Linked DNA regions of Desulforapulum autotrophicum HRM2. The protein of the gene in region 1 binds, or shares a complex with, the protein of each later gene. Links are inferred from orthologs where the notes say so. Each region holds a gene or a part of one and is shown on either strand. Other genes may lie near its edges.

What was found.
Region 2: the proteins of HRM2_RS14565 (region 1) and HRM2_RS04315 are in contact, whole or in part, in a crystal structure (PDB 5UE9), measured with the Lactococcus lactis proteins. The link is inferred for Desulforapulum autotrophicum HRM2 from one-to-one orthologs. Residues at the interface, in WP_025017116.1 of Lactococcus lactis: Gly25, Phe27, Phe29, Glu32, Tyr33, Lys35, Tyr36, Lys48, Phe56, Thr60, Pro61, Arg62, Val63, Ala64, Glu65, Thr66, Ala67, Ser68, Gly69, Met70, Ile74, Gln77, Pro223, Glu251, Phe274, Ala275, Pro277, Phe278; in WP_023189152.1 of Lactococcus lactis: Leu4, Gln5, Ala47, Ser48, Met49, Leu50, Leu51, Arg52, Arg53, Met95, Leu98, Arg223, Met224, Ala225, Cys226, Ile228, Gly229, Ala230, Cys231, Tyr232, Ala233, Val235, Glu236, His237, Asn243, His244, Ala245, Lys247, Glu250.

What each region holds. Positions count from the first base shown.
Region 1 is NC_012108.1:3,342,234-3,356,746, forward strand. Bases 4,265-7,026 are described here. They hold HRM2_RS14565 (dihydroorotate dehydrogenase), read right to left. Parts: upstream 6,219-7,026; coding sequence 5,310-6,218; downstream 4,265-5,309. Other genes in these bases: HRM2_RS27725 (hypothetical protein), read right to left, coding at 4,265-4,331; HRM2_RS14560 (isochorismatase family protein), read right to left, coding at 4,748-5,287; HRM2_RS14570 (BatD family protein), read right to left, coding at 6,332-7,026. In the rest of the region: imidazoleglycerol-phosphate dehydratase HisB, read right to left, coding at 1-205; HRM2_RS14540 (ATP-dependent zinc protease family protein), read left to right, coding at 507-1,028; HRM2_RS14545 (RimK family alpha-L-glutamate ligase), read left to right, coding at 1,037-2,293; HRM2_RS14550 (succinylglutamate desuccinylase/aspartoacylase family protein), read left to right, coding at 2,300-3,379; HRM2_RS14555 (putative metalloprotease CJM1_0395 family protein), read left to right, coding at 3,479-4,132; more of HRM2_RS27725, read right to left, coding at 4,191-4,264; more of HRM2_RS14570, read right to left, coding at 7,027-8,821; HRM2_RS14575 (VWA domain-containing protein), read right to left, coding at 8,826-10,622; HRM2_RS14580 (vWA domain-containing protein), read right to left, coding at 10,631-11,629; HRM2_RS14585 (hypothetical protein), read right to left, coding at 11,622-12,164; HRM2_RS14590 (DUF58 domain-containing protein), read right to left, coding at 12,165-13,043; HRM2_RS14595 (AAA family ATPase), read right to left, coding at 13,049-14,023; HRM2_RS25350 (TetR/AcrR family transcriptional regulator), read right to left, coding at 14,152-14,513.
Region 2 is NC_012108.1:997,989-1,014,894, reverse strand. Bases 5,923-8,743 are described here. They hold HRM2_RS04315 (sulfide/dihydroorotate dehydrogenase-like FAD/NAD-binding protein), read right to left. Parts: upstream 7,837-8,743; coding sequence 7,009-7,836; downstream 5,923-7,008. Other genes in these bases: HRM2_RS04310 (dihydrofolate reductase family protein), read right to left, coding at 8,208-8,711; gltA (NADPH-dependent glutamate synthase), read right to left, coding at 5,923-6,987. Also shown: HRM2_RS04345 (acyl-CoA synthetase), read left to right, coding at 1-1,210; HRM2_RS04340 (bifunctional acetyl-CoA hydrolase/transferase family protein/GNAT family N-acetyltransferase), read right to left, coding at 1,350-3,245; HRM2_RS04335 (NAD(P)/FAD-dependent oxidoreductase), read right to left, coding at 3,266-4,654; HRM2_RS04330 (DUF3842 family protein), read left to right, coding at 4,835-5,290; HRM2_RS04325 (CooT family nickel-binding protein), read left to right, coding at 5,283-5,471; more of gltA, read right to left, coding at 5,578-5,922; HRM2_RS04305 (carbohydrate-binding family 9-like protein), read right to left, coding at 8,881-9,438; HRM2_RS28050 (GGDEF domain-containing protein), read right to left, coding at 9,592-9,855; HRM2_RS04300 (sensor domain-containing diguanylate cyclase), read right to left, coding at 9,755-10,903; HRM2_RS04295 (long-chain-fatty-acid--CoA ligase), read left to right, coding at 11,350-12,912; peptide-methionine (R)-S-oxide reductase MsrB, read right to left, coding at 13,095-14,234; HRM2_RS04285 (nitrogenase component 1), read right to left, coding at 14,376-15,671; HRM2_RS04280 (nitrogenase component 1), read right to left, coding at 15,661-16,906.

The DNA.
Region 1 (14,513 bases):
CAACCGTGTGGTGGAAATCAACCTCAAGGTCCCCCCGGGCCCGGAGGGTCAGGTCAAAAAAACCGTGCACGGTGAAAAGAGTGAGCATATGGTCAAAAAACCCAATGCCCGTTGCAACGTCGGCTTTGCCAGATCCGTCAATCTGAAACCCTGCCTCAATCTCTGTCTCGTTTGTCCTGCGGTCTATTGTAGCTGCTCGTTCCATATAAAATTAGCCTTGCATATTCCCGGTTGCTGTTATATGTAATTGGTTCCAATAAAGAGTTCTGTCAGTTTAAGTGCGGATTTTTAAATTATACAATCATCACCCACCTGGTGTCAATAATTTTATGACCGTTTGCTTGATCGCGGCAGTGCTCTCTGCCCTTTTTTCATCACTCACCCCAAGGAGAACTTCCCATGTCAAAATCAGAAGATACAAAAAAAGCGGTAAAGAAAAAACCCCAGAAAACGGCCAAGGAAAAGAAAGAAGCTAAACGGGAAAAAAAGAAAACCCGATAACGGGAATGGTGAAACAAAAAAAACCAGGGTTATCCGTCATTGGTTGGAGAGAGTGGGTAGGCCTGCCAGATCTTGGCATCAAACGGATCAAGGCCAAAGTGGATACGGGCGCACGATCGTCATCCTTGCACGCCTTGCATCTTGAAATATTTGAACAGGATGGTGCAGACTGGGTGCGGTTCACGGTAATTCCCACCCAGAACAAAACAGACAGGCGTGTGGAAGTTACGGCCAGGGTGCTCGAGGTAAGATCCGTTCGCAGCTCAAGCGGTATTGCACAGTTGCGACCTGTCATTGTGACCAATGTGGAATTGCTCGGTGTCACCTGGCCCGTGGAACTCACCCTTGCCAACCGCTGTAACATGGGATTTCGCATGCTGCTTGGCCGGGAGGCGTTTCGAAGCCGCTTCCTTGTTGATGCGGGCAGATCCTACTACGGCGGAAAGCCCCCCAAAAAGGCCAAAACCACCTTTAAAAAACGCCCTTGTCCGGAAACAAAACAAAAAAAAACTGGACAGATATCTTAAGGAACCATATGAAACTTGCAATTCTATCGTGCAGCCCCAAATGTTACAGCACCCGTCGCCTCACGGAAGCGGCCGAACAACGGGGACACCAGGTCAAGGTGCTCAACACCCTCAAGTTCGCCATTGACCTTGAGCAGGGAAAGCCCGACCTTTATTTTCGCCAGAAACGTCTCTCTTCCTACGATGCGGTGCTGCCAAGGATTGGCTCATCCATCACCTATTTCGGTACAGCAGTCGTCCGCCAGTTTGAGCAGATGGATGTTTTCTGCGCCAATTCATCGGCCAGCATCTCAAACTCCAGGGACAAACTGCGCAGCCTCCAGATCCTGAGTCGACACCACATAGGCATCCCCCAAACCACCTTTGTCCGGGACAAAAAAGATGTACTTCCGGCAATCGAAAGGGTGGGCGGCGCCCCGGTAATTATCAAGCTCATAGAGGGGACCCAGGGGATCGGCGTGCTTCTGGCAGAATCGGTTTCATCTGCCGAAGCCATCATTGAGCTGCTCCAGAGCCAGAAACAGAGCGTGTTGATCCAGAAATTTGTCGCCGAAAGCAAGGGAAGGGATATCAGGGCCTTTGTGGTGGGCAATCAGGTGGTGGGTGCCATGCGCCGCGTTGCCCAGGGCCAGGAATTCCGCAGCAACGTTCACAGGGGCGGGCTTACCGAACCTGTCATTCTGGATGCCCTGTACCGCGAAACCGCCGTCCGGGCAGCCCAGATCATGGGCCTGAAAGTGGCCGGCGTTGACCTGCTCGAGGGCAAAAACGGCCCCCAGGTGGTGGAGGTAAATTCTTCTCCCGGGCTTGAGGGCATTGAAGCATGCACCCAGCTTGACATTGCAGGCGCCATTATCGACTATATTGCAGCCCAGATCGATTTTCCCGAAATAGACCTTCGCCAGCGCCTCACCGTAAGCCAGGGGTATGGGGTAGCAGAAATTTACATCCCCGTGGGCTCGGAATACATCGGCAAAACCATCCAGGAATCCCGACTCCGGGACAAGGACATCACCGTTCTGACCCGTTACCGGGGAACTACCGTCATTCCAAACCCCCGATCCAATCGCCAACTCCAGGCCGGTGACCGGCTCCTGTGCTTTGGCAAGCTTGACCTGATGCGGGATCTTATTCCGGCAAAGGTCCGCCGCAAACGCCGTCCAAAGGTCAAGGATCTGCCGGTTTTACCCGTGGCTGACGAAGTTTTCAAAGAGGGGAAATCAACCCCTCCCTCCATTTTTCCACAGGAAGCAGAGGAAGACTAACCGACCATGACACTTTCGCAAAATAAAAGATCCATTGACCAATGGTTTGACACACAGATCCTTCCGGGTTCCGCCCACAACGTCACCCTTGCCATGAGCGAAAGCTACACCGGCCTGCCCGTTGAGATCCCCATACACATTCGGCGTGCTGAAAAAGACGGCCCGGTAGTTTTTGTCACCGCAGCCCTGCACGGGGATGAAATCAACGGCACCGGTGCCGTTCGCCACCTGATCCAGGACGAAAGTTTCCACCTGGACCGGGGTGCCCTGATCCTTGTTCCGGTGCTCAACCTGCTGGCCTTTGACCGCCATTCAAGGTATCTGCCGGATCGTCGGGATTTAAACCGGTCGTTTCCAGGGTCCCCCAAGGGAAGCCTTGCAAGCCGCCTGGCAAGCACTATTTTTGAAGAGATTGTGTCCAGATGCGATTACGGCATTGACCTGCACACGGCCTCAACCCGGCGCACAAACTATCCCAACGTCAGGGGTGACCTGACCCAGGCCCCGGTTAAAAAGCTTGCCAAAGCCTTTGGTACTGAAATCATCCTCAACACAAAGGGTCCCCGGGGATCGTTTCGCAGGGAGGCCTGCCTTGCCGGATGCCCGACCATTATCATGGAGGGCGGCGAGGTGCTCAAGGTTGAACCAGGCATTGTAGAAACAATCGTGCGGGGCATAAAAAATGTCCTTCGAAGCCTGGACATGACCGACGGAAATCTTGAATCCCCCGATTATCAGATAATTATCAACAAATCAAAATGGATACGAGCCGAGCAGGGTGGTTTTTTGCAGTTCCACGTAAAGCCCGGCGACATCATCGAAAAGGGGGCACCCCTTGCTACCAACACGACCATTCTTGGCCAGGAACAAGAGACTGTTCATGCCCCGTTTAACTCGGTTGTGATGGGCATGACAAGCCTGCCGGCCATCAGCCCGGGAGAGCCCATCTGCAACCTGGGTCAGCTTCCCAGGGGGTCCAAACCGTCTGAACTTCGACGGATCAGGCTGGAAGACGACGGTCTTGAACAGCGGGTGTCTGAAGAGCTTGCATCCAGCGTTCTGGTTGTGGAACCACCCATGGAATAAAAAGCTATTCCTTTTTTTCCCTTGAAAAAAAGGTTACCCCTCTTATATTATCCTAATATTATGGGTATTGTTTATTTATCCGGTTTCAGGAGTTGAACCATGGCAGCCATTACCCCTTCCCAGGGCGTTCCCACAAATGGTTTTGTTCAATCTTTTCCGCCCTCTTCCATGGGGGGAGAAAAGTCAGCAGAGGGTGCCACCCCTGCTTCCTCCGCCAGCAGGGAACAGGAAGAACAGCAATCCCAATCCGGGGAAACATCACCAGCCAGCACCCAAGCCCTTACGGAAAGGGATCTAAAGCTCATCCAGGAATTAAAGAAAGCAGATACCGAGGTTAGAGCCCATGAAATGGCCCACATTGCAGCAGGTGGCCAATATATCACCTCAGGGGCAAAGCTCGAATACCAACGGGGTCCAGACGGCGTAAACTATGCCGTTGCAGGCGAAGTCTCCATCGACACCTCGGCCATTCCAGGCGATCCAAGGGCCACAGCCCAAAAAATGCAAAGAATTAAGGCCGCAGCCCTGGCACCGGCATCCCCATCGGCCCAGGATCGAAAAGTTGCTGCCAGTGCCACAGCACTTGCAGCAAAGGCAGCTGCTGAAATCATGGCCCTGGTGACGGCCCAGAGCAGCGCCAGTGCAAAGGATGGCACTGCAACTGCCCACGGCACCGGTACCGCTGCAACAGCCTATGCCAACATGGCATCAGAAACGCCTTCCAGGGGAACAGGGATAAATATCAGCGCATGATCTGATGCCGGACGTTTTTTATATGAAACTCGTTTCGACCGGCAGGCGGAAACGGGTGTTACCCTTCTCTTATTCTCGCAGGCCGTCCATGGCCTGCTCCGAGGGAAATGGCAACTCCTTGGACCTCGTGTCCACCGTTGCCATTTAATCCGTTCAGGGCAACACCCGTTCCCGCCTGCCTACTACTGTCGAGTTTCATGCTTCGTTGTGTCTGCCAGGACATGTGGGTTTATAAGAAACTCTTGTCGAAACATCATTGTGAAAGTCTCGACTTTAGAGCCCTCTTTGGTTTCCCTGACCGGAACATTGTAAACCAAAGGGGTTAGGATTTTTGCCCTTCCAGGCGTTAAGAAGCGCAGACTGTTTGAGGACTTTAGCCCGCAGTTCCTGCGCTTTAGTCTGGAAGGGCAAAAACCCCCCCGACGTTTACCGTTCCGGTCAGGGTAACCAAAGAGGGCGGAATGGTACTATTGCCAGCCCTGTATCATCGTGTTTCATGCTTCGTTGTGTCCGCCAGGACATGTGGGTTATATGAAACACTCACCAAAGCATTATCAATGAAGGTGTTTCAAAATTCGTTGAGGCCAGAGTCATACCTCGCTCCGGCCGTGCCGGTTATTTTATCAGCTTTACAATTTTCTTGAATGCCTCACCCTGGGCTTCCTTCATCAGCTCAAAAAGAATCATCTCACAGCTGGTTGCAACACCGCCTGCATCCCGGATACGCTGGATGCCCAGATCCTTGTTGGCTTTAGTACGTGAAGAGACGCAATCGGTTACGATCTGAACCTCACATCCTTTCTGAATGAGATCCCGCCCTGTCTGGTATACGCAAATATGGGACTCGATGCCAGTGAGGAGCACCTGGTTGCGGCCGAGGGTTTCAAACCGCCGGGTGAATTCAGGGTTGAGAAGACAGCTGAAGCTGTGCTTTGCAATGGGGGTACTGCCCGCCATGATTTCCGCGATTTCAGGGGTTGTACTGCCAAGCTTGTCAGGCAGCTGTTCCATCCAGACCACTGGAATATCAAGAATTTCCATCCCCTTTAACAAATTTTTAAGGCTGGTAAAAAGTTCATTTCTTTCATACATCATCTCGGCAAGTCTGCCCTGGACATCAATAAGCAGCAGAACGGTACGATCAATTTCAAACATGGTATCCCCCTGTGGTTATCGGTTAAACCCTGAGCGTTCCCCTGATCTGGGAAAGTCGCGCAATCTTTTTTCTCTGCATGAATTGTCTGATTCCCTTTACGATTCTTAACGGGGCGTCGGGATCAGCCAGGGTGGCCGTTCCCACCTGGACGGCAGTTGCTCCGGCAATGATAAACTCCAGGGCATCTTTTGCCGTCATGATCCCCCCGATACCGATGACCGGCACCTTTACCACCTTTGCCACCTGCCATACCATTCTCAAGGCCACAGGTTTAATGGCAGGCCCTGAAAGCCCGCCCGTTATATTTGCAAGCATGGGACTTGCAGTTTCAGCGTCAATTGCAAGCCCGGTCAAGGTATTTATCAGGGAAATCGAGTCAGCCCCGCCCCTTTCTACGGCAAGGGCGATGGTTGTAATATCTGTCACATTGGGACTGAGCTTTACCATGACATGCTTTGAGGTTGATTGCCTGACCCCCTGGACCACCTCCAGAGCAGCTTCTGGATCAACACCAAAGGCTGCGCCCCCGGCCGAAACATTGGGGCAGGAGATATTTACCTCAACGCCTGTTATTCCAGGAAGATTGTCTATGATTGCGGCAAGCTGTGCATACTCTTCAGCGGTTTTTCCGTAGATGTTGGCAAATACGGGGCAGGTGAGCTTCTGGAGAAAGGGGAGTTTGTCTCGGATAAAACCTTCAATTCCCACATTTTCAAGACCCACGGCGTTTAAAAGACCGCCCGGGGTTTCAACCACCCTTGGCATGGGATTTCCCGTGGAGGGCTTTAACGACACTCCCTTTACCACAATGCCACCAAGGGCATTAAGGTCGATCAAATCCTTATACTCTGCCCCATATCCAAATGTCCCCGAGGCTGTGATCACAGGGTTTTCAAGCTGAACCCCATTGATGTCGACACCTGTATTCATTGTATTCCTTTTTTCCCTAACTTACCGAAGCGTACTGTAGTACGTGAGGCCCGATTTATAATTTGCTAACTTTGTGAAACAACGCAGCAAAGGGGTGAGTTTTCGTTCAAACACTATATAATGCCGGCCAAAGAGGCCTTAACCCAGCCCACCTTATCCTTTGAAAATGAAATTCTCAGAAACGCCTTTTCTGCCCGTTCCACCCGCACCTTTGTTCCGGCGTGGAGAATAAAAAGTTCGGTCGCCTCGTCCGAATATCCTGATCGTACCGGGGCCCCATCGGCAAGGATGATGGCCTGGGACTGTGCATATTGGTGATAATAGTTAAAAAATGCCGTTGCAACGACCACAACCGATAAAACACAAAGGATCGAACCAACAAGGGTAAACACCCTTTTTCTCCGAAACATGCGAACCCCTATATGGACAACAAAACAGAACCACAAAAAAACAGCACCATAGGCGACCGTTCCTATAGGCAGATAATTGTCCCAGAAAAAAATGAGCGACAGGATATCAATATTTCGTTCTGGCGCAACATCCGTGACAAGGCCCCTTGCATGGTCAAGGTTGTATCTAAGGTCCGGATCCCGGGGCGTCAGTTTCACGGCCCGCTCATACCAGAGGATGGCATGGCCAAGGTCTCCTGCCTTTAAACAGGCGTTGCCGATATTGTAGTATAACTGGCCATTTTTAATACCATTGGCAGCAACTTTTTCAAATGCGACGGCTGCTTCTTGAAACTGCCCGGCCTTATACAGGTTAACCCCCTGTAGAAAAAGGGTCCCGGAATCATCGGCCCGGCCCGGCCCGGGCACAGCAGCAAAAAAGCCCAGGCAGACAATGCAAAGGGCAAGTTGTTTGACCCGCTGGAGGAGATTTTTTTTCAGATTTGAATCAAACAACGCACCACCATACCGGGCCGATTCAATGTCGTGGAGCATGGCTATGGCCGCTTGTATCTGCCTGTCATTGCAACCTGCACCTGACAGGATCTGTGAAATTTCCCCGGCAGTTATGGTCTCTCCAGGCAGTTTGCCCCTGGAACGCACCTTTGCAACCAGGGCCATATAAAGATTACGAAGAAAGTCTTGATCCGGCAAATTCTTTGTCCCGGCGGTTTTAAGAGCTTGCCTTGCCTTTCGTTCCATGAGAGAGGCAAAGGATTCCTCTTTTTTGAAGAAATTATTTGCGACCCGGAAAACGAGCAGTAAAACAAGCGGCAGTGCAAGAAGCAGGACAAAGCGATTTAAAGAAAGGGATCTTTGGGCAACGAGCACCCCGGCTCCCTCCTTCAGGGCAAGGATATCGTCGCCAATGAATTCAACCGCCTGTTTTTTAACCTCTTCTTCGGCTTTTTTTGCGGACGCCTGGGTTACAGGGGTGTCCCCTGGGGCAGCAGACTCAACGGTAAGGGAAAATCCAGGGGTTGAAAGGGTCTCATAATCTTGTGTGTCAATATTAAAATATGTGAGCGTAACCGGTTCAATGGAAAATTCTCCCGGTGCCACGGGAACGATTGCCTGCTTAAATGTCTTGTCCCCCTTATATCCCTCCTGGGTAAGGGTGATTTTCTCCTGGGGAACATCCTCGTAAACCTTGAACGAGTCGGGCAGGTTCACCACCGGGATTGGGGCATCCATGACGTTTCCCGTTCCAGAAACTGTCACCGTCAGGGTGACCGAATCCCCTGCTCGCACAGATGTGCGGTCAAGTCCGGCCCCAAGGCTGAAATGGCCCACAAGCCCTGAAAAATTCACCCCTTTTCCAGGAACCGGCATGGGCTTGACCGTTACCTGGAACGAATCTGTTGCAAACCGCCGGGTTTCATGGCGGCCCATGGAAAAGAGGCGATTACCAAAAAATGGATCATTAAACGGGCTGTTCTGACCGGCAACCGGTATGTCACAGGTCACAATTGAGGGTTCGATTTCAAGGGTTCCCGGTTTTTCCGCAACAAGGACATAAGTCAGTTCCGTGACCGTGTAGGAACGGCCGTTCACGGTCTCGTTAAAACTTTCCTGGTCAGGGGCCTGCTTGACGGAAAACCCCTTGAACTCCGGATGGGCAAGACGGGGATTTGCTACCTGCACGGCGCTGTAGAGTCTGAAAGTATAAATTGCCTGCTGACCGGGCACCAGGGTTGTACGCGAAAGGGTTGAACGTGCAAAAACATCCCTGGAAGCGGTCTGGGTCACCTGGCCCTTGACAACCTCAACCCGGATTTCATCGGTGTAGGCGATCTCCCCGTCAAGGGTCACCGGCAGGGGAGGAATGGTCAAGGTGCCAGGCTGTTCCGCCGTGAGCAGGTATTGATGGGTCACGCTCCTAGAATATGCTCCGTTAATGATGCTCACGCTGGTACTGGTCCCCCTTGGCACCACTTTAAACCCCTTGATAACCGAAGTATCCACAAGGGCGTCACCGCCCTTGACAATCACGTTGAGGGTCAGGGAACGATCCTGGGAGATCTGGTTTGCATCAACCTGGGCTTCGACTGAAAAACCGAACACCCGGGCCGGAATGGCCACCAGCAATAGGACACAAAGAACGAACTTTTTAATCCTGATTCCATATTGGGTTTGAGCAATTATTTGAAACATTTTTTTACCAGTCCTTGGTCACCGTGCCACCGCCGTAAGCCGGCATCATGGCCCGTCCTGGTTTATCCTTGAGACGGTTAAGCATCCGTTCACGGGATTGAATGTCTTGTTGTCCAGGGCTTTGGTCCTCTTTCACCTGCCCTTTTTCCTGGGATGGTGAACCATCGGGTTTGCGGTCCTGATCCTTGGGAGGTTCTTTCTTCTGTCCCGGATCTTGCTGACCCTGATCTTGCGGGTCTTGGTTCTGTTGATCTTGACTCTGCTGTTCCTTGTTCCTTTGATCCTTATTTTTCTGGTCTTGGCTTTGCTGATCCTTTTTCTGCTGATCCTTGTTCTGTTGATCTCTGTTCTGCTGGTCCTTGTTCTGCTGGTCCTTGTTCTGCTGCTCTTCAAGTTTTTTCTTTACAAATTCAAGATTCTCCCTGGCCTCCTTGTCTTCCGGTGAAAGGGAGACAAGCTCCTCATAGGCCTTTATGGCGGCCTTCAGGTTGCCTGAACGATACAGGGCATTGCCAAGATTGTAAATAGCCTTGGGTTTAAGGCCAGGGTCATCGGTCTGGCGTGCCCGGGTGAAATTTTTAACAGCAGCATCAAAATCTCCCTTTTTATAGGCAGCCCCGCCGATATTGTAATAAAGTTCAGCCATGTCCGGCCGATCCAGCTGGGCATCGATAAAATGTTTTTCCGCCTGGTCATAATCGCCTGCATCATAGGCTTTAATCCCGTTTTTAACGCTTGCTGACGCATCGGCATGGCAGACACCGGAATTAAGGATAAAAAAGGCTGGAACAAGAACGGCCGAAAAAAAGATCCCCCTGCGGTTGTTTTCGAGCATCATTTCTATCATGAGCAGAAGAATCCCAGGGATGAGCAGCCATTGAAATCTGTTCTCCCACACCTTTTGCCTGCCGCTCTTGAGGGTCTTTTTTTCCATTCTTCCCAGAATCTCCTGATCGTAGATCCGGTCAAGATCCATGTCCCCTGCAACGGAACGGACATAAACGCCCTGGGTCATGGCAGCTATTTTTTTAAGGGCTGGCTCGTCCACCCGTGAAATGATGATCTTGCCTGACCGGTCCTTTTTAAACCCGCCGGCACTGTCTGGAACCGGAGCCCCTTCCGGGCTGCCAACACCGATACAGAAAATTTTAACCCCCTGATCAGCCGCTTTTTTTGCCATTTCAATGGAATCACCAGTGGTGTTCTCCCCGTCGGTGATGAGAATAATGGCCTTTTCAGACTCTACCTCCTTTTCAAACCCGTTGAGGGCAGTTTCAATGGCGCCGCCAAGATCCGTTCCGCCCACGGGAAGATAATCGGGTTCAAGGGCGTTCAAAAAAAGATTAAAGGCACTGTGGTCAAGGGTCAAGGGGCATTGAAGGATGGCTCGGCCGGCAAAGGCCACAAGCCCTGCCCTGTCGGACTGGATCATCCCCATGAGATCAATGATCTCCCGCTTTGCCCGTTCGAGCCGGGTGGGCTTGATATCCTGGGCCAGCATGCTCCTGGAACAGTCAAGGCAGATCATGATGTCAACCCCCTTTTGTTCAACCGTCTGCCACCTGAACCCCGCAAGGGGGCCGCTCAGGGCACCCACAAGGCAGAAAAGGACAAGGGTGATCAAAACGATCCGGGCCCATCGAATTCCAGGGTTTATGCCGGGGGCAATGGTTTCAAGGGCTTTGGGTGCAGCAAACCGGGCCAGGATCCTGGCCCTTTTCAGGTTGCCGTAAACCATGACCCCGACAAGCAAAACAACGAGCCAGACAAGATAGAGCATATGGGGATTGGAAAGCTTCATCTTAAATTTTATGGAATCCTCAATAATCTAGTATTTGAAAGAACAACAAAACAAGAGAGTAGTGCCAGACCGGCCCCTGCAAACCAGAAGTAGAGATCATCATACTCAGCAAAGGTTTTGACCTCAACCTCGGTCTTTTCAAGGGAATCGATCATGTCGTAGATTTTTTTCAAAGAATCCGTATCAGCCGCTGCAAAAAAAGCTCCCCCGGTCTTGTCGGCTATTTCCTTCAAAGCTTCATGGTCCATGTCCACCATCTGGTAGACATACCGCTGGCCAAACAATGGATCATTCACCAGAAAAGGTGCCTTACCCCGCTGCCCGACCCCGATGGTATAAACCTTTACTCCACGTTCTCTTGCAATGTCAGCGGCGGCCCCCGGGGTGATCTCACCGCTGTTGCTCTTGCCGTCGGTGAGCAGAATAACGATGTTGGATTTACTCTTGACGTCTTCAAGGCGTTTAAGGGAAATACCCATGGCATCCCCAATGGCCGTGCTCGGCCCTGCTGCACCAATTTTAAGGCGTGACAGAACAAAAGCAATGGTATCGTAATCCCGGGTTAAGGGCATCTGGGTAAAGGCCTCGGACCCAAACACCACCATGCCGATCCTGTCACCACTGCGTTTCATGATAAAATCCTTGACAACATTTTTAACCGCATCAAGTCGATTAACAATGGCGCCGTCCAGCTTGAAATCAAGGGCCGCCATGCTCTTGGAAAGATCCAGGGCCAGTATGATGTTTATTCCCTCTGTCTTGACGTTCATCTTTCTGGTACCCCATTGGGGCCGCGCCAGGGCAATGATTAAAAGGACAAGGGCACAGTACTTGATCAGGGGCAGCAGCTTTGAAACCATCAGTGCAGGGGTTGTCAACGACTCCTTGAACATGGAGAGATCTGATATTTTGATGCTGACCGGGTTTGATCGTTTTGAACGGAACACAATGACCAGGGGGACAAAGAGCATGAGGGACAAAAACCCCGGGGAGGCAAACCTAAACATCTTTTTCCTCCACGGTCGTTTCCTCGTTTTTTTCCCCAACCCGGGTGACGAAGGTTCTGACAAAGGCAAGATGCCCCTTCATCATTGGGGACGAAGGCACCTGGCCTGCATACTTAATCATATCTGCACAGAGCAGGAACTCCCGGGTGTCAGCGAACAGTCCCCTGTCAAGACCAACCTCCCTGAGGGCTGAGGTCAGCTCCTGGGTGTTCATCTCCAAAGCCTTGATTTTAAACGCTTTGCCAATGAACCGTTTGATAATTTCAGTAAGCCGGAAGTAGTAATACCTTGGGTGGGTCACCATGAGATCATCCAGGCAGCCCAACTCGCTCAGGGCCGTTTCCAGGGGAGGAAGGGGCATGGGAAGCATCAGCAGGTTCGTGCCGGGTCCCGACTTTTTTCGCCTGAGGTATCGGTAAACCAACAGGGCCACACACACCAGAAGCATCAAGGCCAGGGCAATCAGCGCAACCTTCAGGAAAAACGGGTCCATCCCCACCTGAACCGGGGGTCTGATATCATGGATATCCTGCATCTATCTTATCCGCCTTTCCCTGCGCCTGAAGTAGCGTTGAAGGGTATCTGACACAGGGGCATCGGTTTTGAGCTCAATACAGTCAACCTTGTTTTTCTTGAGCGTCTCAAGAATGATATTATAACGGGCATATTTCCGGTCCCGGTACAAGGTCCGAGTCGCCTTGTTTGATGCGTCCAGGAGAACCATATTTCCGGTTTCAAAGCAGGAGAGGGTCACAATTCCCTGGCCCGGAAGTTCAAAATCGCCGTCATCGCAGAGGAGAATCGCAATCAGTTCATGGCGCGGAACAACACACCTGAGGCGCTTGTCAAAGTTTACGTCCAGAAGATCAGAGATCATGAAGGTGGTGGTTCTTTTCCTTGACACCCGGGCGAGAAAATCCAGGGCTGCAGAAATATCAGTACCCCGGCCCTGGGGAACAAAGGTAAATATCTCCTTGATCAGACGCCACACATGGCCCGTGCCCTTTTTTGGGGGGATATACTTCTCCACCTGGTCTGTAAAAAAGATAACGCCCACCTTATCGTTGTTTTTAATGGCGGAAAAGGCAAGAACCGAGGCCACTTCAGCAGCCTTTTCAAGTTTAAGGCCGGAAAAGGTCCCAAACCCCTGGGAGGCACTCATGTCAATGACAAGCATAACCACACTTTCCCGCTCTTCCCTGTACAGCTTGATAAACGGGCGGCCAAGCCTTGCCGACACCTTCCAGTCAATGGACTTGATCTCGTCTCCGGGCGTGTACTCCCTTACCTCCTCAAACTCGATGCCCGACCCCCTGAAAACAGATCGATACTGCCCAGCCATGGCCGTATTGACCGAGCGTCGGCTCTTGATGTGAACCCGCTTTATCTTTTTTATTATCTCGCCGGGAATCATAAAACCTAGGGCACCTCAACAAAATCAAACACTGTTTTTATGATTTCGTCGGTTGTGACATCTTCAGCTTCGGCCTCAAACGAAAGAATGATTCTATGGCGCAAAACGTCTGGCGCAGCAATTTTAATATCCTGGGGAGTCACATAGGCCCTTCCCTGGAGAAAAGCCCTTACCCGGGCCGCCTGGGCCAGAAATATCGTGGCCCTGGGCGAGGCCCCGAATTGAACATATTCGGCAATCTTCATCCCATATTTCTGGGGTTGCCGGGTGGCAAGGACAAGGTCGACAATGTACTCTTTCAGCTTATCATCAACGTATATCTGCCGGACCAGACCCGCCATCTGTTCAATCCGGGCCGTATCCATAACCGCTTCAACCGGATCCTTGACACTGAAACCGGATTTATTGAGAATATCAAGTTCCTGGCTTCGGTCAGGATAGTCGATGATAATTTTAAGCATGAAACGATCCACCTGGGCCTCTGGAAGCGGATAGGTCCCCTCCTGTTCAATGGGATTCTGGGTGGCAAGAACCAGAAAAGGCTTTGGAAGCACATAGGTGGTGTCGCCGATGGTCACCTGGTTCTCCTGCATGGCCTCCAAAAGGGCCGACTGCACCTTTGACGGTGCCCTGTTGATCTCGTCGGCAAGGATGATGTTATTGAACAGCGGTCCCTTTCTTGTGACAAAATCCCCGGTTTTGGGTCGATAAATCTCGGTACCAATGAGATCAGCCGGTAAAAGGTCTGGGGTAAACTGAATACGCTTGAACCTAGCCTGTATGGTTGAGGCAAGGGCTTTGACGGCACTTGTCTTGGCAAGTCCAGGAACACCCTCAATGAGAATATGACCGCTGGATAAAATTCCGGCCAGAAGCCCGTCCACAAGGTCTGTCTGACCGACCAACTCTTTTGCTATTTCCTGTCGTATTCTGTTGATAAGCTGATGCTGTTCTTGAATCTCTTTTTTAAGTTGCTCCATAGTTCCCCGGCAGTATAGGCAATTGATGCTGTTGTATAATTTCGAGGCTAATATATTAACAGTTGACGCAGGTGTCAAGGCAGGCTTGGGCTATCAGGAAAAAAACAGAATGGGGGTTAAACAATCGATTAATTCAAAAGTTGCTTGGTATACATATCAGCCGTAGCCCGGGTCAGTTTCAAGATATGCGCCCGGACCAGATCTTTTTTCTTGAACGGATGATTTCTAAAGGTCATGATAATTCCGGTGATGGAGGCAATAAATGAATGGGAGTAAATCCTTGCATTCTCCTTAACGCCGAGACGCTCAAGGAAATCGGCAAAACCATCAAAAAAGACCTTGGTGACCGAGTCAAACTTACCCATGGCAGGATTTGCAAGATTATCTTTGAGCATGAGATAGGTCATCATCTGGAAAGTCGATTCATTCTCAAAAAGATGCTCGACAAAGGTCACGGCAAAATCTTCAATGGTGGCAGGTTCATCACCCT
Region 2 (16,906 bases), 2.3 Mb from region 1 along the record:
CAGCTTCAGCGATTCTGAAAAGATGCCAGCAACGGCTGAACCTGCAAAAACCCGGTCCAACGATCTTCTAATCTGCTTTTTCACCTCCGGCACCACAGGAATGCCCAAAAAGGTAGGCCACACAGCCACCTCCTACCCCTTAGGGCATCTCTCAACCGCAGTCATGATCGGCATCCGACCGAACGATGTCCATCACAACCTGTCGGCGCCCGGCTGGGCCAAATGGCACTGGAGCAGTTTTTTCGCACCTTTGAACGTGGGCGCCACGGTTGTGGGATTGAACTTTGCTGCTCTTGACGGCGAACGCTACCTCAAGGCCGTTGAGGAATGCGGGGTGACCATTTTTTGCGCTCCTGCTACGGCCTGGAGAATGTTCATCAACGTTGACACGACAAACATAGACCTTTCAAAACTTCGTCAGTCCATTTCTGCAGGCGAGCCCGTCAACCCCGATCTGATCAAACAGTGGAAAAAACGTACAAACACTGAAATCCGGGATTTTTACGGTCAGACTGAATCCACCGCCATGGTAGGCAACCCCCCGTGGAGGACCGGCAAGATACGCTCAGGTTCCTTTGGCTATCCATCGTTCATGTACGATGTCACCCTGGCCGACGACGAAGGCAAGGAGTTGACAGTTCGTAACGAGCCCGGCCACATGGTTGTCCGCCTTAACCGCTGGCGGCCCATCGGCCTTTTTACCGAATACATTGGAAGCCCTGAAAAAATGGCCTCTGCATTTGTTGGTGACTTCTACTACACAGGCGACAAGGCATTAATTGATGATGACGGCTATTGGTGGTTTGTGTCAAGGTCCGACGATGTTATCAAGTCTTCGGATTTCCGCATCGGACCCTTTGAGGTGGAAAGCGCCCTTGCGGAACACGAGGCAGTTAACGAGTCTGCCGTGGTCGGTGTCCCCGATCCCGAACGTCACCAGTTGGTCAAGGCCTACGTGATTCTTAACAAAGGTTTTCAGCCCTCAAGGGAACTTGCCCTGGATCTGTTCCAGCAGACTATAGGAATCCTGGCCAAATTCAAGATTCCCAGGATCATCGAATTTGTCACGGAAGTTCCCAAAACCATCAGCGGAAAGATCCGCAGAATCGAGCTCAGGGAGAACGAGGTTGCCCGCAAGGAAAAGGGCGGTGCTGCCCAGGCAAACGAGTTCTTTTACTGGGATTTCCCGGAACTGAAATCTAAAAAATAAACAAACGGACAAACAAAAGCAGTAATTCTAATTACGAAAGTCAGCATGGAGCGTTAGTCGGTATCCGTTAGCTGAACATTAAGAAACAAAGGGACCGTTTCACCAGGATAGATGAAACGGCCCCTTTTTATAGCCGGTTCTAATCCCCTGTTTTTTCCTCTTCTTTTTTAACCGGTGCTTGATCAAATGCCATTTCAATCTCGATCTCACCGGCGCCGGAACGTACCAGCTTTGAATTGGGATACCGGTTCTGGAACACTCTCACCATCTTTCGGTTCTCCGCAAGCACTGTTGCCACAAAGGTGGTGTAGCGGTTCTTTTTAGCAATACCCTCAAGCACTTCCAGAAGATAGGTACCAATGCCCATGCCATGGAGTTCTTCTTTCACCAGGAAAGCCACCTCAGCATGGGTTTCCCCTGCCTCGGCATAGGATCCGATGGCGACAATCTGCTTGCGCTTGCCCTTTTGCATGACACCGATGATGGTCATGTTTCTCATGTAGTCCACATCGGCCCACTGGCGCTGGAGCATCTCCCTTGAGAACACCTTCCGTTTGTTAAAGAACCGGTAATAAATAGTCGTCTCCTGGAGGGAATAGAAGAACTGCCTTGACTCAAACTCATCCGAAGGCATAACCGGACGAAAATCCACGTGCTTGCCCATGGGAAGCTCCATGGAGTAGTGGTAATTGTCCAGAAACAAAAGGTCCTGGGTGGTGGGTGGCAACTGGTCGGGAAAGATATATCTTCGCTTTTTTGCCTCATCAATGAGCTGTTTTCTGAACTTGGGGTGGGCAATCTGGGCAAGCTCCATAACCCGCTGGTAAATGCTCTTCCTCCTCAACTCAGCAATGCCGTACTCGGTCACCACAATATCAATATCTCCCCGTGTGGTGGCAACGCCGGCCCCCTCACTCAGGTGGGGAACGATCCTTGAAACGGCATCGTTTTGGGCCGTAGACGGAATAACGATGATGGAAAATCCACCCTTTGACATACACGATCCCCGGATAAAATCCACCTGGTCGCCAATGCCGGAATAAAAGAGATATCCCTTGGAGTCGGTGCAGATCTGGCCGGTGAGGTCCACCTCCAGGGCCGAACTTATGGAAATGAAGTTATCGTTCCTTGCAATGACATTGGGATCATTGACAAATTCAGACGACCGGAAGTAAAACATGGGGTTATTGTCCACATAGTCATAGAGCTGTTTTGACCCCATGCACAACGAAGCCACCACCCTGCCCGGGAGGTAGCTCTTGTTCCGGTTGGTCACCACTTTTTTCTTGAAAAGGGGCAACAGCCCGTCAGTGATCACCTGGGTATGGATGCCAAGGTCTTTTTTCCCGTCAAGATACGAAACAACAGCATCTGGAAGGTGGCCGAATCCCACCTGAATGGTTGCCCCGTCATCCACCAGTTGATTCACATAATGGCCTATCCGCTGGGCAACCTTAGTATTCTTGATCCTGGGAAGGGCCTCCACCAGGGGTTCATCCTGGATCACAAGATAATCAATCTCGTCCACATGGACCAGGCTGTCCCCCCAGGTTCTGGGCATGTCATGGTTGACCTGGGCAATCACCAATTCCGCGTTCTGCATCCCAGAAAGGGTAATGTCAACGGAGATACCAAGGCTGCAGAACCCAAATCGGTCCGGGGGACTCACCTGGACAAGGGCCACATCCAGACCGATCTCCTGGCTGGCAAAGATTCCCGGTATTTGGGAAAGGTAAATGGGAATATAGTCAATCTTTCCCTCAAATGCCGCCTGGCGCATGTCAGGGCTGATGAAAAACAACTTCAGGGAAAATCGATAGAGAAAATCCTCGTGATTCATATATTTTGCAAAGGTGGAGCTGAGCATCTGGTACACAACAATATCCTGGATGGACCGATCCTCAACCATGGCCCTTATCAGCGCCTGGGGCTCACCGCAACCGGTACCGATGAAGACTCGGCTGCCGTTCTCAATTTTTTTAACACCCTGACCTGCTGTGAGTAGCTTTTCAGGGCAGTATTCCTCAAGGTTCATAGTCAATTCCCCCGTAAAGTTTAATCCCTGTCGGCCTTGTTGGCCAGAATCCGTTTTGCCGGTATCAAACCGGTGGCGGCGGCAGAGACAATGTTTCCGGCAACCCCAGGACCGTCACCTGCAACGAACAGCCCCTGAATGGCGGTCTCAAGGCTCTTGTCCGTTTCGATCTGGGTGGCGAAAAATTTAATTTCTGGTGCATAGAGAAGGGTTTCGTCGTTGGAAACCCCCGGGACCACCTGGTTAAGGGCCTCAAGCCCCTCAATGAGATTGGAAAGAATCCGCTCTGGAAGGGCCATGGCAATGTCTCCGCACACCACATTGGTCATGGTCGGCTCGATAAACCCCTTGTTGATCCTGTTCCAGGTAGACCGACGGCCCCTTTTGAGATCGCCAAAACGCTGGAGTATGGGCTTGCCCCCGCCGATAATGGTGGCAAGACGGCCAATGGATTCCCCATAGGCCTGGTTATCCGTGACAGGTTCAGTCAGGACCACCTTGGAGAGAAAGGCGAAATTGGTATTCTGGGATTTTTTATCTGAATAGGCATGGCCATTGACGCAAACAAAATCCTTGTAATTTTCAAGGGAGATGAAACCACCCAGGTTGGTGCAGAACGTTCGAGTCTGATCATCATAGGTTGGCGTCTGGATAAAAAATGTTGGATCATAGATGACCTTGCACAAATCTTCCATGATGTCGTTATGAACTTCAACCCGGACCCCCACCTCTATGCCCCGCTGGGAAACGTTGAGACCGTGCCGCTGGGCAAGGGTCGACACCCAGTTGGCCCCGATTCGGCCCGGAGCCAGAATCACGCTGGAAGCCGTGTAACTGCCCTTGTCCGTTAGGACCCCCGTCACCCTTCCATCTGCTTGCGTGATATCAACGACGGTCTCACTGGTTTTGATGGTAAGACCTTTTTTTTCAATATATCCGGCCATTTTTGCAATATAACCGGGCAGGTTGTCGCTGCCGAGATGTTTCTGTTTGATCAACAGCAGATCAATTCCGTAGCGCTTTGCCTCTTTACGTATCTGTTTTGCCTCGCCCATATTGGTCGGATAAACAGGGCCGTCCATGCGAAACCGGGTAAAGATCTTTTCGGTCTCGTCAATGAGATCCTGGGCTCTGCCAAGGGACATGAACTGGGTGAGGTCGGTCTTGCCCAATCGGGGAATGAAGTTGAGTTTCCCATCTGAAAACAGCCCTGCACCACCGATCCCTGCCATGATGTTGCACGGTTCGCAGCCAAGGCATTTCTGGAGATTATGGTTAGGACAACTGCGGGAAAGGGATCTTCGCCCTTTTTCCACCATGAGCACCCTCAAATCCGAATGCTCCACCAGATGAAATGCCGAAAAAAGCCCGGCAGGCCCCCCCCCTACAATAATAACATCGTAATCCATTCTATTCTCTATTACCCATATCGTATTTTAACTGTTTAAAACCTTTCAGGTTATACATGACTTGCCAGCTTAATCAAGCTTTTTCTAACCGGCACGGCTGGGAACCTGCCACGGGTTCACCAATCCCGGAAATGATTGTTTGACCTTGACAAACCAGCAAAACCCGACTAAAAAAACACCATGAAACCTGCAACGACATACAGAATTTGTGTCATAGACGGTCAGGGGGGCGGCATCGGATCGACAATTATCCGCAAGATCAAGGATCGCTTTGGCGAAACCGTTGAAGTGCTGGCCCTTGGCACCAATGCCATTGCAACGGCCCAAATGCTGAAATCCCATGCCAACCGGGGAGCCTCAGGTGTCAATGCCATTGTTCAGACCGTGAGAACGGCCGATCTCATCATCGGCACGGTGGGAATCATCATGCCCCACGCCATGATGGGAGAGCTCACGCCAAAAATGGCTGAAGCCATCGCCCTTTCCCCTGCCAAAAAGATACTTATTCCCCTGACCCAGGAACACATCGAGATCGTTGGCCTGGCATCCACGCCTCTACCCCAGCTTGTGGATGAACTCATCGATGCACACCTGGCAAATTTCAACAACACACCCAAGGAGTCAATCAATGTGTGAAGCAAATGCATATATTCGAAACAAGGACAAGGAAACCCTTGTCATGGAAGCTGTTGATCTTGTAACCCCTGAAGAGGGAGGAATCCGACTGATCAGCATCTTTGGCGACCAGAAATTCATCAAGGGCCACATTGACGCCCTTTCCCTGGTCAATCACAAGATCTATATCACGGAAGAGTAAACACCCGAAAGAAAGAGGGGAAAAGAAGAGAGGGAAAAGAACCGAAAGACGGCAAGTCTTTAATTAATATCCGGCTCTTATCCCCCCATAAAAACAAAACCTGGAACTACCAGCCCCGGGTCAGGTAATCATGTATTGAATCGGCAGCTTCCCTGCCCGCCCCCATGGCAAGAATTACCGTAGCCATACCCGTGACGATATCACCTCCGGCCCATACCCCCTTTTTGGTGGTCTTGCCGGTAACTGGATCGGCAACAATGTTACCCCAGCGGTTCAAGCCGAGTCCAGGGGTTGAGTTGGTCAACAATGGATTGGCCTTTGCACCGACCGATACCACCACAAGATCGCAGTCGATCCGGTACTCAGAGCCCTCGATGGGAAGGGGTCGTCTTCTACCCGACGCATCAGGTTCTCCAAGGGACATCTTAAGACACTCCATGCCGACGAGGCGGCCTTCATCATTCCCGAAAAACTGGGTGGGATTGGTCAGGAGAACAAACTCGATCCCCTCCTCTTCTGCGTGGTGAAGCTCTTCAGCCCTTGCAGGCATCTCTTCCCTGGAACGGCGATAAACGATCTTGACCGATTCAGCACCCAGACGCATGGCGGTTCTTGCGGAATCCATGGCAACGTTGCCGGCACCGAGAACCACGACGTTTTTCCCCCTGGCAATTGGGGTGTCATATTCGGGGAAAAGATAGGCCTTCATCAGGTTGGCCCGGGTGAGGTACTCATTTGCGGAAAATACACCGATGAGATTTTCGCCGGGGAGATCCATAAACCGGGGAAGACCCGCACCCACACCCACATAAACAGCGTCAAACCCTTCCTCAAAAAGCTCTTCAATGGTAATGGTTGTTCCCACGACGCTGTTGAGTTCTATCTTTGCCCCAAGCTTTTCAAGGGTTTTAACCTCGGATGCCACAATCTCCTTGGGAAGCCTGAATTCCGGAATACCGTAGACAAGAACACCACCGGGCTTATGAAAGGCCTCAAAAATATTCACATCATGGCCCTTGACCACAAGGTCTCCTGCCACGGTAAGTCCAGAAGGTCCGGAACCAATGACGGCAACCCTTTTCCCTGTTTTCGCGGCCACCTCAGGAAGGGCTCCTCCGCCCTGTTCCCTTGCCCTGTCTGCGGCAAACCGCTCCAGATAACCAATGGCAACGGACGACCCTTTTTTACCAAGGATGCAGTTCCCCTCACACTGGGCTTCCTGGGGACAGACCCTGCCGCAAACGGCGGGAAGGGCATTTTTCTGCCACAGACGTTCTGCAGCACCTGCAAAATCACCCTCGGCAATGAGATGGACAAAACCTGGAATATCCACGGATACCGGACACCCTTCCACACAGGCCGGTTTTTTGCACTGGAGACAACGCGACGCCTCTGTCATGGCCATCTCATCGGTCAGTCCCAGGGGTACTTCTTTAAAATTTCGGCGCCGGACTTCGGGTGCCTGCTCAGGCATTTTCACCCTTGGCACCGCTTGTTTTTTTTCTTTAACTGCCATCATATCCTCCGTATATCGGAACTACGCTTTTTTTTCAAATTGTTCTAGGCTCTTTTTTTCATCTTCCTGGTAGGCCCGGAGACGTTTGGAGAGCTCATCATAATCGACCTTATGCCCGTCAAACTCAGGGCCGTCAACACAGGCAAACTTGGTCTCACCACCAACTGAGACACGACAACCACCGCACATGCCTGTTCCGTCCACCATGATGGGATTGAGACTGACCAGGGTTTCGACTCCCTTTTCTTTTGTAATGGACGAGACAAATTTCATCATGGGTACGGGTCCGATTGCCACCACCAGACTGATATCATCCTTTGCAAGGACATCTTTTAACACATCAGTCACAAAGCCGTGATGGCCTTTGGACCCGTCATCCGTACAGATGTGGAGGACGTCGGATGCCTTTTTCATCTTGTCTTCAAGGATAAGAAGATCCTTGTTCCTGGAGCCAAGGATAGTGGTCACATGGTTACCCACCTCTTTCAAGGCCCGGGTAATGGGATGGAGAACGGCAATGCCGGTTCCACCGCCCACACAAACCACTTTGCCCCTTTTCTCAATATGGGTTGCCTTGCCCAGGGGACCGATCACGGCAAAATATTCAGCTCCGACTGCCATTTTGCTAAACGAAGCCGTGGATTTACCCACCACCATATAAATAATGGTGATGGTTCCCTTGTCTGGATCCACATCGGCCATGGTCAGGGGAATTCTTTCTCCCTTTTCATGGGATTGGATAATGACAAATTGACCTGGTTTAGCCTTTCGGGCAATACGCGGTGCCTCAATCTCGTTAAGTATGATGGTGCCCTGGGCCATCTCTTCACGATTCACTATCTTAAACATTCGAACCTCCTGACATAAATACCGGCATATAAATGCAAATATTATTATGAAACCAATTCAATCAAAAAAGAACAGCCTCTTTTTAACCTGCATCTGTTTTTAGTAAATGACAATAACCAGAAAAAACCAACAAAATCAAGGAGAAAATAATGATATTTCATCCCCGCTGGAGAACATTTTCCCCTAAAAGCAGACACAGCAAAAGACATTAAACTTCTTACTTTATCAAAACAAAATACATATTTCAACAAAACCCGGACGATAAATCTCGAATTTTAGCTTTGTTCATGGGCCTAAGCCCAAAGGATTCATCACCACCATTCCACTGACCCTAATATGGACCTGGCAGATACCCCTGGGCTCCTTCAAAATCACTTTTTCTTGACCCGATACCTCAACACCAGGGATTGGTCAGAAATGATCTCTGTTCCGAGAAGCTCAAGCTGGTTATCCATCTCACAGTCAAACAGGGAAAGACCCCTGCCAAAAAAAATCGGAACCACGGTAACAAAAATCTCGTCAATGAGATTTGCCTGGGCAAACAACGAATTGATCTGGGTACCACCGATGAGGGCAACCTCGCTAAATCCCTCCCGGTCAAGCCCCTTTAAGATCAAATCCGGTGGTTGATCCGTAAAGATAAGATTCCCATCGCTTTTCCGTGACCGGTTCCGGGTCATGACAATATTTTTCCGACCCGGCAAGGCCCTTCCAATAGTGTCAAAGGTTTTAGATCCCATGATCATGGCTCCGGCCCTTTTGGTTATCTCGACAAATTTTTTCTTATCGTCCTTCCCAGTCCAGTCGGCCGAATGATTGGAATCCCTTGCTATTTTCCCGTCAAGGGTCATTGCCATGACCAAGATTACCTTCATCGCGCCTCCTTTGTATTAGGGTCAGATCTGCACGTCTGATACTTTGGTAAAGAGTGTAAACCTGACACCGTTTTATTGTCAAGGGTTCGGGCCCGTCAAAGCAAAAGGCCCGGCACTATGGTATTATTTTGTTTTTGAGATGTTTATACGGTACAGCGGATGCCGGGCATCACTGGAATTCCAATATACCAAAGTACCGGGGAAGATGAAAATTAGGTTTTGCAAAATCAACCGGCGACCATGTCAACCAGTGGGGATGTGATGTCTTGTCAGCACATTTGTAAAAATTTGCCCGCCATGTAGCCCTAGGCCCAGGCATGACCACCCGGCAGTATTTTTTTAACACGGCCAGGGGGAGTTCATAGGCAAGGGTCCAGGTGACAGGTTCATGAATTTCCGGATCAACAATGGTCGGCAATGAGTGCATCCGCCAGATTTTGGTGCATTCACGCTTTGGAATTACAATTTTCTCCTTGCCTGTCCCCGGGTGAAAATGGAACAGCATGGTACCGCCGCAATTCATCTCAAGGTTGAAATAGCCTGTGGACAGATCCGAACCAGGCGTAAAAAAAAACTCAACACAGCTATCTTCCCAGACCTTTCCCTGATCCTCCGGGGCAACAGCCCTGACAAATCGGTCTTGAACGCGGAACATCACGTGAATGGCCATGTCATCGTAGGCAATCTTCACCTCTGCTATAGGAAAATGACCGGGTTGATTACCCATGTAATTACCAATCCGCCGGGGTAAAATGGCTTTCCATGGGGAGGCATCCCAATCTGCATACCCCTTTAAAGGATTTACTTGTCTTGCTACCTTATAGATCTTTTTCTTCATAATCTTTGTTTGTGTAGACTGGGAATCAGCCGGCATCGACAATCAGATGAATCTGTCGGTTTTATGTTCCATAGTATCGGAAACACAATTTCTGCCGTTCCCTTTGGCAACATACAGACACTTATCAACTCTTTTTACAAATTCGTCCAGGGAGAGCGTATCATCGTTGTACTCCTGAACGCCAATGGACACGGTAAAACACATATCACCTTCGTCGGTCAAAATTTCCATGGCTCCGATGTTGATTCTTATCTTCTCGGCGACCTTTGCTGCGGCTGAAAGTCTGGTTTCCGGCAAAAGAACCATGAATTCTTCCCCCCCCCCATCGACCCACAAAGTCGGTTTCACGAACTGTCTGCGTTAGTGTCTTTGCAAGTTCTTTCAAGGCCTTGTCTCCGGCCTCGTGACCAAATGTATCGTTTATTTGCTTGAAGTGGTCAATGTCCAGCATTAAAAGACAACATTCATGTTCAAATCGTTTGAACCTGAGGATTTCACTGCTCAGAATCTCCGTAAAATGTCTTCTGTTGAAAAGATTTGTTAGAGAATCTTCACGGGACGCAATGAGCAACTCTTCCATGAGTTTGTTCTTTTCTGAAATATCCCGAATTACCGCAGTCATTTCCATACTGTCTTCAACGCGGATCTTTGATATCGTCACCTCAATTGGAATTTCCCTGCCGTCCTTTCGGATGCCACGCACTGCAGCCCGTGTCTGCATGGGACGGGAATCCACCCGGGAGTTCTTGAACCCTTCAACATATCCGACATGCTTCTCCCTGAACTTCTGGGGCAGGAAATGAACCAAAGGCCCGCCTATGATTTCTTCAGCACTGTAGCCAAAGATCTGCCTGGCGGCGTTGTTAATGAGTTTGACATTTTGATTCGCATCAATGGTGATGATTCCATCATAGGCTGATTGAACAACGGCCTCAAAACGCTTCATGCTGAGCGAAAGTTTTCGCTCCAGAATCTTCTTTTCAGTTATCTCGACACAGGTTTGGATAATTCTGAACTCACCATTTATTGTTTCCAGAATTGGAGAAATGATCGAACGCCAATACCGTTCTTCGCCCTTGTATTCGATCATAATTTCTCCTTCAAGCGCCACTTGTTCTGTTTTGCAGAGCCTGAAACTTTCGGTTATGGGTCGTTCAACATAGCGTGGAAAAATCGACATCAGATTTAGACCAAATGCCTCGTTCTTGGCTTTACCAAGAAGTTCCTCGTAAAGATTATTACAACTTATCAAAACAAAACTGTCATTTCCTGGAATATGCTCATAAATGGCAAAACCAGCACCGATAGCTTCGATGGACTCAGTTAATTCCTTGTGAGTACCATGAAAGAACATAAATTAGCCCTCTATAGCTTTCCATTCAAATGTCTTCAACAAACACTATTCTATAATTCCCATAACCCTCAAGGGGTAGCATAAAGTGGGGCCATTGTCCACCTAATCCACAAGCTCTGAAACCTTGAAACAAATGCGAACTGACAGATCCCGACGCATTTAACCACCCCAGTCAATGGTGGTGATTTAAAGGACTCAGAAATAAATAATTCCACAATCTTGCTTGTCATTCAGCTCGTCTTCTGCGTTGCATCAAAGGGCACATATTTCAATATGCTCCCTTTGATACGCCTTGAATACGAGCTGAAATCCTGCACCATATTTGTGGAATTATTTACATCTGAGCCCCTAAGATCAAAAGCCCTTGACATTAGATTTTAAAACTGAAACAGTTTTTTTGTTGCTTTTCAGCTTCTATCCCAAACCACCCCATAAAGGAGACACCCATGCAAGTACCCATGACACCCGCTCGTATTCTCAAGCGAGCCGTCAAGCTTTATGCAGACAAGACTGCCGTTGTGGATGGTGAAATTCGCCTGACCTACAGGATGGTTCAACAGCGGGTAAACCGTGTGGTCCATGCCATTGAGGACCTTGGTCTTGAGCCGGACGCCCGGATCGCAGTGGTCGACTACAACACCCATCGCTACATGGAACTCTATTTTGGCGCCAGCCTGTCCGGGCGAATTCTTTCGCCCCTGAACATCAGGCTTTCCGAGGACGAGTATGCCTATATCCTTGAGAATTCCAGGGCTGAAGCAGTTATCTTTCATCGGGATTTCAAACCCATCATGGAACGGGTCAGCAGACGTGTTTCAACGGTAAAACACTGGTTTATCGCCGAAGGTGAAGCTTCGGAATCCTGGATCACCAACACCTATGAATCCCTCATGGATTCGGCAAGCTCCGAGTCTGTCACCGATAAAATTGTTGATGAAAACGCCACGCTTAATCTTTATTACACCAGCGGAACCACGGGCCGGCCCAAGGGGGTTGAGCTGACCCACAGAAACATCTACGCCAATGCCCTGACCACCATTATCAGTTTTAAGATTGACGATGCCACCACCTGGCACCATATTGCTCCCCTGTTTCACCTTGCCGATGCTTTTTTTATCTGGTCGGTCACCTTCCAGGGAGGGTGCCACGTGATGCAGCGAACCTTTGTCCCCCGTGAGGTACTTGCAACCATGGCAAGGGAACGGGTGGTTGCGGCCATGATGGTTCCCACCATGATCAATTTCCTTCTGGATGTGCCTGAAATAGGAAACTATGACCTTTCAGCCCTTGAATGGATAATGGTTGGCGGTGCACCCATGTCTCCTGCCAATGCAGAACGGATGATGGAGAAACTCGGGTGCCGTTACGTTTCAGGGTATGGCCTCACAGAAACCACCCCCCTTCTCACAGTGGGCCACTTGAAATCCACCTTGACCGATAATCCCCAGAAGGAACGTCTGGAATTCATAACAAGGACGGGCCTTGAAGTAATCGGTGTTGATCTCAGGGTGGTTGATGAAAACGGACAGGATGTCCCCTGGGATGGCGTCAGTGTGGGAGAGATTCTCGTGAGTGGAGACAATGTAATGAAGGGATACTGGGAAATGCCCCTTGAAACAGAGCAGGCCATTCAGAACGGCTATTTTTTCACCGGAGATCTTGCCTGTGTGGACAGTGAAGGCTATATCCTGATTGTGGACAGGGCAAAGGATATCATCATCTCCGGTGGTGAAAACATCGGCTCCGTGGAGGTGGAAAATGCCATATACACCCATCCCGATGTCCTGGAATGTGCTGTAATCAGAATGGCAGATGAACGCTGGGGAGAGGTTCCAAAAGCCGTGGTTGTTCTCCGCCAGAATGCCCGAGTCACAGAACAGGAACTCATGGATCACACCCGCAAGCACCTGGCAGGATTCAAGGTTCCCAAAAAGATAGTGTTTGTAAATGAACTTCCCAAAACGGGCTCCGGGAAAATACTGAAGGTTAAACTTCGGGAAAAAAGCTAACACCCCAAAAACCTGAATTTTCCAGTCCCCCTTTGACAGGGGTTTCATCTGCGCTCAGACCGGAAAGGGTATCGCGGACAGTGTCAATCGCCGGGATGCCAGGAAGTTTTATCCTGCTGGCACCCCAACAGAACCAACAGAAGGACAAACAAAAGAAATTTTTTAAACATATGATTCACCTTTTAAAACAGATCAAGGTACCGGCCATACCCTTCGGCCTCAAGATTTTCTTTGGGAATGAATCTTAAGGCTGCTGAATTAATGCAATAACGAAGTCCAGTGGGTTTTGGGCCGTCATCAAACAGATGCCCCAGATGGGAGTCCCCATACCTGCTTCGGACTTCCGTGCGAACCATGAACAGGGTTTTATCAGTCACCTCTATAACATGCTCAGATTCAAGGGGCTTTGTGAAACTTGGCCACCCGGTTCCTGAAACAAACTTGTCTGTGGAACTGAAAAGGGGCTCTCCAGACACAATATCCACATAAATCCCCTGGTGTTTATTGTCCCAGTATTCATTGTTAAAAGGCCGCTCCGTTCCGTTTTCCCGGGTAACCTTGTACTGCATCGGGGTCAGTTTTTCTTTAATTTCAGCATCACTTGGCTTTGACCAGGAGGCTGTTTCCATGGCGTTTTTTTCTTTGATTTCCATTGTTTTTCCCTCCATCGCTTTTTTCCCCCACGTCTTTTCTAAAAACGCGTCCCGGCCCGAACCCCAACGGTAATATTTATACCGGTATGAATTTTTCTTATAATAATCCTGATGATAATCTTCTGCTGGGTAAAATTTTTCAAATTTCGTAATGGCCGTGGCAATGGGTTTGTCAAACACCATGGATGCCTCCAGGGCTTTTTTTGACGCCATGGCCTCTTCTTTCTGGTTGTCATTATGATAGAATATTTCCGGCCGGTACTGGGATCCTCTGTCCGCAAACTGCCCCCCGGGGTCTGTGGGGTTGATGTGCCGCCAGAATACCGCTAAAAGTTCATTGTAAGTTACCATGCCGGGGTCATAATAAACCTGTATGGCCTCTGTATGGCCGGTGGTTCCCCCGGACACTTCGCTGTAGGTCGGATCTGTTTTATGGCCTCCGGTATATCCGGACACCACATCCTTAACCCCTTTGACTTGCTCGAAATCAGACTCTGTGCACCAGAAGCACCCGCCGGCAAAGGTGGCAACGTCCAATTTTTCCATATGGGATTTCGTATCTGTTTTCATAGTCACTTCCTTTGTCTCCTGTTTCTCAGCAAACGAAAGACATCCAAAAATAAATACCGCAGTAAAAATCATCAAGAACATCATCATTCTTGTTTTCATGATAGATCTCCTTGTTTAAGGTTGTGTCCTTGGTATAGCTCCAAAAGATCATGCATTCCTTTTAAAATAATCACAAGTTTATCACAAAGCAAAAAAAAAGACCGGCCAGGCCTATAAAATCAACTATTAATATGCTCCTGTTCAGAGACACCCGGCCAGGCCGTTGATGATACGTTCAACAAGATAAAGGGCTCCCTGGCACCCCATATATGCCTTGGGAATCACATGGTGGTAACCGCTGGTGGGCAGGGAAAGTTCAATTCCGGTAAACGGCCGACCCGTCAACCGATGCCGGACAACAACAGCCCCACTGCCAAAGACCACATCGGGTGCCCCTTGGGTAAGGTCAGCCTGCCACACCCCTGTACAATGGATTTCATCAAGCAGGGTTTTGATTTTTTGTTCAAGTTCGGGCACTCCATGGCCCACCCGGACACAAACCGGCACCATGCCAAGGTATTTGTACAGCCATGTCACCAGGGGCAATGCCAGTGAAGCATCGGCATCCACGGCAAAAGTGGCCCCCTTGGGCAATCCAGTCAAGGCATTGAACCGGTTTAACGCTGCATGGCTTTTCTGCCGGGCGCCTTGGATCAGCCCAAGGGCCGGTGCGGAATTCACATCAAGGCGTTCGCACACAGTCATTATCCACGATGTTGTGGCCTCGAACCCCACGGGTGCACCCATGGGAGGTACAAGGCTTTCCATGCCGAACCGCTGAGCCATAAAGGGCACAAGGTCCTGGGCATACTCCCCATGGACAACCACATTCACCTCGGCACGGGCAAGGCCTTCAAGGTCAGATAAATTGCAACCGGCACAGATACAGGCATTCACCCTGATGCCACAAGCCCCTAAAAGAGTGGTTATTTCCGCAACATTTCCCTGCCAGTGATGGTGAAAGATGGACAACCCTATCAAATTGATTGACCCTTTGTTTTTTTTCGGCTCCTGAAGGGGCACGATGGTTTCCAGAACAGCTATGACCGCCTGTTGAAACCCCCATGCCAGGGGCTGGGAGAACCCTGTATTTTCAATGGCAATGCAGGGTACGGCCAGGTCAGCGTTTTTGATGAACCGAAGCAGATCATCTCCAATCAGGGCCGCACCTGGAGAATTGATCACCGCAATAAGACCATGCCCTTTGTCGGCCACCACGGGCAGAATCTTCTCAAGCTTGTCTGTTGCGCCAAATACATAATCATAATCGTCCAGAAAGGTTACCGGCACCCGGGGCTGACCAAAATAGAACGCCTCGGAATAATAGAGAGGATCCAGAGAATTCGCCCGGGGCATCTGATTTTCCGACAGGGCACCATGGTAAAATTTACATCCCGTGGGGCCGTTTAGCAATACCGCCGCATTCTGGATACCTTCAATGGCCACAATGGCCCCGGTAAAGCTGTCCGGTGCAAACTCAAAACAGTCAGATGCCATCAGTTTTCCAACCCTCAACAATCGGTGCTTTGATTAAAGTGGCCCAGCGATGGGCAAAGGCTATTCCACCGTAAAACCCCACATCCGGACACATGGGAATCATATCCACGTGCACGGGCAGGGACAGGTTACCAGGCGTATAGTTTCCCAGGAGCAGGTCCGGTTTCAGCCGTGCCACATCCTTATCCCTTTTGGCTGGATTATAATCAGTTTCCACCTCAAAACGGCCCGGGTACCGGGTGGTAAAAAGAGGGCCCTGGCAATGGCCCAGGAGACACACCTTGACCACTTCCATGCCAAGATCAAAGGCCGCCTCCACAATCCAGTCCACATTTTGAACATAGGTGATAATCATGAGCCTTTGCCCCCCAAGGGCAGGTCCATATTTTTTGATCATTGACCTGTAGTGCCCATGACAGCCGGTGATCAGCTTTTCACCGGCAGCCTGTTTTTCGAAGAACGCGGCAATCTCCCTGACCCAGGCAGCACTTTCGGTAAATCCCACGGGAAAGGGCAGACTCGCAGTTGGCACTCCCAGACGCTCCTCAATAAAATCAGCCATGAGCCGACCAAAATAGTCAATATAGGCAACCAGGTTCAACGGTGCTTTTAAAAAATGATTCAATTGCGCCACCGAGGTGTTTCTCACAAACCGGCAATTGACATGAATGCCCATGCCACTGAGAAGCTCAGCGACGGTGTTGAAATTGCTCTCCGAATTAGAGGCGATATTTTTTTCCGCCAGGATATTCACACAATGGGGGTCAGGTGTGACAGTTTTATCCACCAATGCCCCAGCCCCCTCCATGCAGGCATTGAGCACCCCCTGCATGTAATCCCCCCGAAGATTGCCGTCCGAGGTTATGGGAATCACCGGCACATCCGGGTAACGATGCCGGATTTCGTTTACAGCCGCAATGGGATCATCCCCGATAACCCCCGAAGGACACGCGGTCACCAGGAACACGGCACGGGGACACTGTTTCATGGCCTGCTCAAGGGTTTCGATCAGACGGTCCCGTCCCCCGTAAATCACCATGGATTCATCCATATCCGAAGAGATAACGGCCGGAACCACCTGGTTTTTCAGCAGGATATGTCTCTGGTTGAAAAGCCTGAAACCCACAGACAAAATTGCCTGGCCGGCAATATGGGTACAGCTTCTGGGCCCATGGGCAACGGTGACGCTGTCCTTGATCTGGGTGGTGGTGGCAAGGGCCCCGGAAAAGGCACAC